DNA from 3 places in the Peribacillus sp. SIMBA_075 genome. Region 1 is predicted to be linked to each of the others. Evidence: riboswitches for the same ligand, from Rfam matches in the RefSeq annotation. Region 1 holds a riboswitch; each other region holds the start of a gene.
What was found. Region 1 has a riboswitch for preQ1 ahead of queC (7-cyano-7-deazaguanine synthase QueC). Riboswitches for the same ligand answer to the same signal wherever they lie in the genome.
Positions count from the first base shown of each region.

Region 2: linked by a shared signal. The riboswitch ahead of SB775_RS09595 (QueT transporter family protein) and the one ahead of queC (7-cyano-7-deazaguanine synthase QueC) in region 1 are both predicted to bind preQ1.
Region 3: linked by a shared signal. The riboswitch ahead of queF (preQ(1) synthase) and the one ahead of queC (7-cyano-7-deazaguanine synthase QueC) in region 1 are both predicted to bind preQ1.

Region 1 covers NZ_JAWRYN010000046.1:20,182-23,465, reverse strand. The annotation lists gene SB775_RS22975 (methyl-accepting chemotaxis protein) at 1-1,336, opposite strand, end outside; gene SB775_RS22970 (CHASE3 domain-containing protein) at 1,361-1,651, opposite strand; PreQ1 riboswitch class I at 1,838-1,880, shown strand; gene queC (7-cyano-7-deazaguanine synthase QueC) at 1,936-2,601, shown strand; gene queD (6-carboxytetrahydropterin synthase QueD) at 2,601-3,071, shown strand; gene queE (7-carboxy-7-deazaguanine synthase QueE) at 3,064-3,284, shown strand, end outside.
Region 2 covers NZ_JAWRYN010000009.1:47,866-51,149, forward strand. The annotation lists gene SB775_RS09585 (PAS domain S-box protein) at 1-68, opposite strand, end outside; gene SB775_RS09590 (TVP38/TMEM64 family protein) at 184-840, opposite strand; gene SB775_RS09595 (QueT transporter family protein) at 962-1,447, opposite strand; PreQ1 riboswitch class I at 1,454-1,498, opposite strand; gene SB775_RS09600 (YbaK/EbsC family protein) at 1,658-2,179, shown strand; gene SB775_RS09605 (hypothetical protein) at 2,395-3,207, shown strand.
Region 3 covers NZ_JAWRYN010000009.1:99,920-103,203, reverse strand. The annotation lists gene SB775_RS09840 (aspartate kinase) at 17-1,363, opposite strand; gene queF (preQ(1) synthase) at 1,567-2,067, opposite strand; PreQ1 riboswitch class I at 2,176-2,221, opposite strand; gene SB775_RS09830 (EamA family transporter) at 2,349-3,206, shown strand.

The DNA of each region.
Region 1 (3,284 bases):
TTAGCAGTTCAGCGGAAGATGCGAGTTCACAGGCATGATTCGTGACTTCATCCATCGAAGAGCTGGATTGTTGAGCGGAGGCAGAAACTTGTTCGATTCCTGCCGCGGACTCTTCAGTTACGGCTGCGATATCTTCGATGGCCTGATTGATTTCTTTACTATTTTTGGAGATATAGTTCAATTCAGCTGTAATATGCTGTATTTTCATTCCCATATTCCCGACAGAGTGATTGATTGTTTCAAAGGTTTGGCCGGTGAGCGTAATCTGTTTCGTGCCTTCATCCACCTGTGTATAACTATCTTCCAGGGAGTGGACGACCGTTTTTGAATCTGTTTGAATAGCGGTGACAATATCGGTGATATCCCCAACGGATTGTGTGACCCCTTCAGCGAGTTTCCGCACTTCAGCTGCGACGACGGCGAAGCCCTTGCCATGTTCACCAGCGCGTGCAGCTTCTATGGCTGCATTCAGCGCCAATAGGTTGGTTTGATTGGATATATCTTTGATGACCTGCACAAGCTGTGAGATTTCCTGTGATTGAGAATCGAGCCTTTTCACTTGCCCGACGGCATTTTTGACAATTCCGTCAATCATTTGCATTTGTTGGACCGAACTGCGCATTAAAGTGGTGCCCTCCTTGGTCAAGGATAGGATCTCGGTCGAACTTTGCGATACTTCCATTCCTTCAAGATGGGCCTGCTCGATCTTGCCGGTGAAATCATCCATCATGCGGACCATTTCAGCTGCCCGGTTGGCTTGTGAGTCCAAGCCTTCCGAAAGTTCGTACATGGTAGCCGCAATCTGTTTGCTGCCCTGTTGCACTTCATTTGCCGATTGAGTCAGATCCTCGCTTTGGTTGGAAACGGATTCGGATACAACCAGCATTTTTTCGATCGTATCACGAAGGTTTTTCTGCATTTGGTTGGCGGATACCGTTAATTCACCCATTTCATCATTTGACTTTTGCTCCAGGGGCTCATGATTCAGTTTTCCGTCAGCAACCATTTTCATCCTGTCCCTGACTTTAAGGAGGGGGGTGGTAATGAGGTTTGCAGTCACAAGTGCAAGCACAAGGCCGATAAGGACTGCCGCAATGGATATGATGATACTTGTAGACTTAACCGATTTCCCGCTTGCGATGACGGTTTCACCTAAATCGACAATCGTTTTTTCGCGTTCGGAAGCCAGCTCTCTAAACCCATCCATCAATTCATTGCTTATTGGTGCAACTTCATCCTTTAGTATTTCTATAGCACGTTCTTCATTTCCTTGATCATATTGTGTAAATACGCGGTCTATAATAATCGTTCTCCAATCCACGCTTTTCTCAATCAATTCCTTCGTTTTTTCAGAATCACTTTAGGCTAATAGATCCTCCTGAATGACTTTGCTTTCTTCGGTATATTTTAAGAACTTCTCTTTATTACTTTCGTCGCCATATAGAATATAGCCTCTTGCGAGTGCGCTTCTTTGTGCAACATTATTGAGTAGTTGTTCTTCATCAATTAGAATCGGCAATTTTTGGCTAATGATATCTTTGGAATGTACAAGTGACTTATTGCTGCTATAAATATTAAATGCTCCTAAGATGATACACAAAGATATGATGAGTGAAAATGCTGCCAATATCTTTCCTTTAATACTTTTCAAATTAATGAACCCCTTTATCGATATTTTATTCCCTCTTTTTTTATCGGATAAATAATGGGTTATTTAAGCAGATGAGAAGATAACCAAGTTTTCCGTTAGGTGTGATTTTCCATAATCCAAACATCTTGATTTCTTCTCGTTTTCAAGTTACTATTGACTTGGAAAAATATAATATTCCGCGTTATGGCGGAAGAGGTTCTAGCTACCCTCTCAAAAAAACTAAGGAGAAACAGTGCTCTTTTCTTAGGGTGCTGTTTTTTTCCGTAAAAAGGAGTTTTATAGAAATGAAGAAGAAAGAAAAGGCAGTGGTTGTGTTTAGCGGAGGTCAGGACAGTACGACGTGCCTGTTCTGGGCGATGGAGAGATATGAGGAAGTGGAAGCGGTGACGTTTGATTATAATCAGCGGCACAGCTTGGAAATCGAATGCGCTCAAGAGATTGCCAAGGAATTGGGCGTGAACCATCATATCCTTGACATGTCGCTGCTGAACCAACTGGCACCGAATGCTTTGACGAGAAGTGACATTGCAGTGGAGGACGGGGAAGACGGGGAATTGCCGTCGACGTTCGTACCAGGGCGGAATTTACTGTTCCTATCGTTTGCCGGAGTGTTGGCCAGTCAGCTTGGCGCTAAACATATTGTCACCGGTGTCTGTGAAACGGATTTCAGCGGATATCCGGACTGCCGGGATGTATTCATTAAATCGTTGAATGTGACCTTGAACTTGTCGATGGACCAGTCATTCGTGATTGATACGCCGCTTATGTGGCTTAATAAAGAGGAAACATGGGAACTTGCCGATCAGCTTGGCGCGTTCGACTTTGTCCGCGAAAAGACCCTGACTTGCTATAACGGAATCATATCAGACGGCTGTGGAGATTGTCCGGCATGTAAGTTGCGGAAAAAAGGATTGGATGACTATGTAAGCAGACGGAAGGTGCTTTCGTGATGTACGGTTTTACTATAGTAGATAAACTCCAAAAAATAGATCAAGATATTCAGCGCAGCCAATTGAAATATACAACTAAAAGGGTCATGGTCAGTAAGGAATTTACCTTTGACGCAGCACACCATCTACATGACTATGAAGGAAAATGCAAGAACTTGCATGGCCATACGTATAAGGTCATTTTCGGATTGAGCGGGTATACGGATTCACGCGGTTTGATGATAGATTTCGGGGACATCAAGGATATATGGAAAAATGAAATTGAAATCCACCTTGATCATCGTTATTTGAATGAAACCTTGCCGCTCATGAACACTACGGCTGAAAATATGGTTGTCTGGATTTATGAAAAAATGGCCGAAGCCCTTTCATTAAAGGAATATGAGGGTGCTAGGGTCGAATTCGTTCGACTATACGAAACGCCGACAAGCTATGCCGAAGCCAGACGGGAGTGGATGGAAAGTGAGTAAACTCCCGGTTATGGAAATCTTCGGACCGACCATCCAAGGTGAGGGAATGGTCATTGGCCAAAAAACCATGTTCGTTCGGACGGCTGGCTGCGATTATTCATGTGCCTGGTGTGATTCCGCATTTACTTGGGATGGAACCGGTAAGGAAGATACCGTCCAAATGACTGCCGAGGAAATATGGGATGAGCTGAAGCGGATTGGGGGTGCCGGTTT
Region 2 (3,284 bases), on a different contig from region 1:
TAGTCGAACACGACTAGTGTAAGAATCCCGGATAGGATATAAATTGCTAAAATGGAGCGTTTGGACATGGAGATTCTCCCTGATTTTAAGACATTTCAAAGGTAAAATTACATACACATTTTAACAAACTATCGGAAAAAAATATATGCAGAATCCTAAATAAAAAAACAGGGGCCAATGCGGTCACCTGTTTTTTCTGAATAAGGATAGTTTCTTTTTCTTTTTTGCACGCTTATAGATAATGAAAAATAGTAAGAAAAGGAGTGCAAGTGCAGCTAGCGTATATTGGTTCATTTCAACGGATAGGAATCCATATGGGATTAGAGATAGGAAGAAAAAGTATATAAGGTTGCCTAGTGCCGTCGCAAATAAAAAATCCTTGAAAGTGACGGTGCTGACTCCAGCTGCCAAGTTAATTAAACTTGTTGGGATAAGCGGGAAAATCCTGCCGGTAAAAACGTACATGAAACCATGCTCTACAACAGTTTCTTGCCACTTTTTTCCCATCTTCTTTAAAAGAGGTTCCTGAAACCAGTTTCTTGCTGCATAAAAAATAAACCCTGACGCAACAACACTTGTAAACCAACTCCATAGGTAGCCATATATGAATCCGAATATCGTGACATTGATAGTCAGGAGCAATATTAAGGGGATGATTGTAAATGAATTTTGGACAAACATCAATACGAATGTCACAATAAATGTAAGCAATAAGTTTTCCATCAATATGCCAATAACTGAATCCAAGTCACTTTTCCAAATCAAAGTAAATAATTCTGCATTTGAAAAAATAAATAATGCCATTACCAATAGACCGGTTAAAGTCAGGACTTTTTTCAAAGGGTCACCACCATTCTGACTAATAGTTTATCATTTTCAAGTTCATTGGTGAAAACAGAGCTGTCGCATGATGCAGACAGCTCTGTTTACATTATAGTGGGTTAACGACGCGAGGATTCCTTTATAGCCACTTTTCAAACTGAATTCTTTTGTTCATTCCATAAATAATTGGCGCACCAATCAAGAGGACAACGAACTCACCAACAGCCGTGGTCATCCAGCTTAACCAGAATGGTAAGCCAAAGGCAAGGTTCAGTTCAATTGCAATTAAGAACATTGTGAATGTGAAAAAGATAATCGTGGCGAACATTCGTCCTTTAATGCTTTTTATGAACCGAGATACAAAAATGACAAGCAATAAGGCGAGTACGGATTGCCCTACCCCGAAAATCAAATCAAATGGCACCATCGGCGAAAAAAGCAGATTAGATATGAAGACGCCGCCCACGATACCGTAGATATACTTTTTATTGAATACAATCAGATGATTCAACATTTCCGGTACACGAAATTGGAACATCTCAAAAGCAATTGGTTTAAACACCAATGAGACCGCCACATACAAGGCAGCCAATAACCCGTTTATCACGAGTGTACGAACATTCATTTTACTCTCTCCCTAGTTTTTTATCGTGGGATGGTTACGAACCACGTTAAGGCTTTTGCCCGAAGATTAATAGTATCTCATGTAAGCTTGTTTGGTCAATTTGTAAAGAATGGTTGTATTTATAAGGCAGGGGAAGTCCAAAAGGATTTTGATTTATTGTAATGAAGGATGATATTATTTTTGTATGAACTTCAAAGGAGTGAAAATTATATGTGTATCAAGAGTGTCAAAAGCCATTTTAAACAATGGGACCGGGAAGGCGATGTAATGGAGTTCGAAACATCGAGTGCTACGGTGATTGAGGCAGCAGTTACCATCGGCGTTATCCCAGCACGGATCGCTAAGACTCTTTCCTTTAGGGGGGAAGGTGAACATGCTATTTTGGTTGTAGCGGCAGGGGACGCAAAAGTGGATAATAAGAAATTTCGTCAGGTGTTCGGATTCAAGGCACGAATGTTATCACCTGAGGAAGTGCTCGAACAAACAGGCCATGCCATCGGAGGAGTTTGCCCATTCGGACTTGCAAACAATCTAGATGTTTTTCTTGATGTATCAATGAAGCGCTTTGAGTCATTGTTCCCGGCATGCGGCAGTACGAACTCTGCAATAGAACTTACACTCGCTGAATTATTTGAATATTCAGGAGCAAAGGGTTGGGTGGATGTTTGTAAGGCTTGGGAAGGAGAGGGGAATGAGGAAACGGCGGTAGGCAATGCTGTTGATGGCATTTGATTTATGGTGCCAAAAAGATCCAGATGAATGGGATTGAGTCCACATGGGTGGACTTTATTTATTGATGACATGGACATTTTATTATTCAGTTAGCGGTTAAAGCCTTATAAACTTGTTCGAATGCGATTGCTCCAAAACTTTTGAAGAGGCAAACGCTCTTAAAGCGGTTCGTGATTGGTAAAACGTGCAGAAAGTTCATAAGCGGAGGATGAAAGATGTTAATTGGAAGCCATGGGAAAAGCAATAGCAGCTATCTTAGTCTTAAAACTCTTTATGAGGAAAATATCACGGTAAAGAGCATAGCCCAGGAGCTTGAGTTTTGCCATAAAAACGATCTGGCGCTGGATATCCAGAAAGCTCTGGAAAAAAAGAATTTTGATATATTGGCAGTGCAAGATCAAGGAGAAATCATCGGATATATAGATAGGGAAGAACTAGGTGAAGGGAGCGTTTCGGAATATTTAAGAAATTTTTCACCAAGGGAAATGGTTTCGGATTCAACCCCTTTGATCCAGCTTCTCCATATTTTTAAGAATAAAACAAGGGTGTTCGTATTGGAGAATAATTCAATTAAAAAGTTGATCACCCATGCCGACCTTCAAAAGCCTCCAATCAGGATGCTCATATTCGGATATATTACCTTATTGGAAATGAGGATGAGCGATATCATCATGGATAGATTTGGCGATGGCACCTGGCATCCAATGATCAGCGAAGACCGTTTAGAAAAAGCAACCGAATTATATAGGAGGAGAATCGATAAAAATGAAGATATCAATTTAATAGAGTGCCTGCAAATCAGTGATAAATTCGACATCATACATAAGGATAAACAACTGAGGTGTTTCTTCCAAATCCCTTCAAAAAGTAAAGGGAAAAAGGATGCCAATGCCATCCGGAAATTACGTGATAAGATTTCCCATGCTAATGAACTGGGTCTGGACATGTCGTGGATGGAAATCATTGAGGTTGTCGAGTCCTGTGGCCAACTGCTCGAAATCTCTGAATCCTATCAGTATGAAAAATAAGGATCCGGCTATCATGCTGGTTCTTTTTTATCGTTTAGATCCAGACAGAAAAAACTGCCCATATCAGGCAGTTTCCC
Region 3 (3,284 bases), on a different contig from region 1:
CCCTAAACGTTCTTACTCAAAAAAACTCGTGATATAAGGCCTGAATGGCCGTCTCTTCACTGTTCCCTTTCACACCGAACATCATGCTTACTTCCGAAGAGCCTTGGTTGATCATTTCAATGTTCACCTTTGCTTCGGCCAGCGCTTTTGACGCCCTTGCCGTTGTACCGACATTATGACGCATTCCTTCACCTACAATCATGATCAAAGCAAGATCATGCTCCACATTCACCTCATCGGCATGTAGCTCTTTCTTGATTCGTGAAATGATTTGCTTCTCGGTTTCACCCTCCATCTGGTCCTGCCTTAGAATAAGTGTCACATCATCGATGCCTGATGGAATATGCTCATACGAAACTCCGTAATCTTCAAGGATATGCAGCAGTTTCCGGCCAAAACCAACTTCCCGGTTCATCAAATATTTGCTAATGTAAATACTGCAAAATCCTTTATCACTTGCAATCCCAATAACTGGCCCATTCGTATTATCCCGTGAACTTACAATGCGGGTCCCTTGTGCAGCCGGATTGTTTGTATTTTGTATATGGACTGGTATTCCCGCACGGAATGCAGGAATCAGCGCCTCATCATGAAATACCGAGAAACCGGCATAAGAAAGCTCCCGCATTTCACGATAGGTCAATTCCCTGATTCCCTTCGGATTGGAAACCACATTTGGATTCACCGCATAAACGGCATCCACGTCCGTAAAGTTCTCATACAAATCGGCTTTGACCCCATTCGCAAGAATCGAACCCGTAATATCGGAACCGCTTCTTGAGAATGTTAAAACCTCACCATCTAACGTGTATCCGAAGAACCCTGGGAATACTACGATTCCTGGCTCATCACGTAGAGCATATAACCGATCATACGATTCTGGCATCACCTGGGTAAATCCATCTTCATCCGTTACGATCAAACCAGCCTTCTTTGGATTTATATACTGAGCCTCTACACCACGGCTTTGAAAATAACCTGCAACCAGCTTAGCATTATTATCCTCGCCACTGGCCATTAAAGCATCCAAATAGCGCTTCGGGTTAGATTGGTCTCCATGCAACAGTGCTTTTAGATTTCCATGAATCCCAGTGATGACCTCCTCGGATATATCCAGCTCTTCAGCAATGCTCGCATAGCGGGATACCACATCTTCTATCAAATGCTCTCCGTTATCCCCGCGCAGCTGCTGTTCCGCAGCCTCAATCAATAGATCCGTCACCTTTATATCATTTGAATTGCGTTTCCCTGGAGCCGAAACGACAACAATCTTCCTCTCTGGATCAGCAACTACAATTTCGAATACCTTTTTCACCTGTTCACCTGACGCAAGTGAACTTCCGCCAAACTTTGCAACTTTCATCACGACATCCCCTATTTTTGAAAATATTCTGTCAAAATTAACTCTTCCTATTATTACGTTTTTTCACGAAACAATCAAGTGTTAATTCCTCCACAGGAGGACATTTGTGTTTTTAAAGAATACAAAATAGTGAGTTTACTGAATGAGAATAGCAAAAAACCAAAAAAAGACAACGGCATAAGCCAGTTGTCTTTTTCTAATCTTTAGCGATTATCCACCGTTTCCGGGTATAAGTCATGATTCATCAAGCGGTAATCCGCCATTTTCTCATACTTTGTACCTGGTTTACCATAATTTGTGTAAGGATCGATGGAGATTCCGCCCCTAGGTGTAAACTTGCCCCAGACTTCAATATATTTGGGATCCATCAACTCGATTAAATCATTCATGATGATGTTCATGCAGTCTTCATGGAAATCACCATGATTACGGAAGCTGAATAAATAAAGTTTCAATGACTTGCTTTCCACCATCTTCACACTTGGAATATAGCTGATGTAAATGGTTGCAAAGTCCGGCTGGCCCGTTATTGGACATAAGCTAGTGAATTCCGGGCAATTGAATTTGACGAAATAGTCCCGGTTCGGATGCTTGTTATCGAATGATTCCAGAATTTCAGGCGCATAGTCAAATGTATATTTTGTCCCTTGATTCCCAAGCAGTGTGATATCTTTTTTTAATTCTTCTTCTTTTCTTCCAGACATAAAAAGTCCTCCTCATCCACGTTTGTCAGGGGAGATTCATAAAATGGGCCTCTATATAACAAAAACCATATCTCCTCAAAGATATGGTTGATTCGCAAAAAAATAATCAAAGCCATAGTTTTTTTAAGAGGGTGAAGCTATGAACCTCTCCCGTTTATCGGGAAATATTTAAAATTGTCATAGTAAATATAGAAAAAAAAATCTAATCTGTCAATCTACTTTTTATTTAAGTTTGATTCCTACACGTATTCGGCTTAAAATGTAGAAGAAGTTTATCCTACATGAAGGAAGAGATTAAAGCAATGTGGATTTTTGCGGCTCTTATCACCAGTTTATGTTTCGGAATCAATAACAGCATTTTTAAATGGAGTAACGGAAAGGGTTACTCAAAGGTACATATCCAATTTTTCTTTTATTTTACCGCCTTCATCATGTCACTTTTATATAGCGGATTTGTAGATGGCTTGACTACTAACTGGCCATCCATCTTGCTTGGTGGAGCCATTGGTATACTGAACGCTAACGGTAATATCCAGATGGCAAGTGCCTTTGAAAAAGGACCGGCAAGTTTGACATCACCACTGATTGCGGCAAATGCAATATTTCCCATCCTCTGTGCTGCATTAATTTTTCATGAGCATATTTCTTCACTGCAGTGGAGCGGAATTGTCTGCATGCTGCTCGCTACCCTTGTCATTCAGTATACACCTAATGCTAAGGGCAATCATCAATATTTACCTTGGATGATGCACACATTATTCGCGATTTTCTCATTTGGTGTGCTAGGTATCTTAATGACGACATCAACCCGTCTTCATTTAAACTCCCTTGATATCCTAGTATCAATGTATGGTGGCGGAACACTTTATCTCATTTCGGCATTAGCCATCAAGAATGAGAAGATTAAGTTAATGGAAGTGAAAATTGGATCACTCGTAGGGTTATTAAGCATCATAGCCTATGGATGTTATTTCTTTGCATTAAATACTGGAATCGCCAGCATCATCTTTCCTGTCGTCAGCCTGAACTGTTTAGTTGTCGTATTCGCTGGTTGTTATTTATTCAAAGAAAAACTTAAATCCTATCAAATTGCCGGCGTACTTGCAGCATTAATCGGAATTATCTTAACGAAAATATGAATAGTTAATTTTACAAAAACAACCTGGCTGTTATGCGCACACAAGCCAGGTCGTCTTTATATAGCCGCAAAAAAGGGT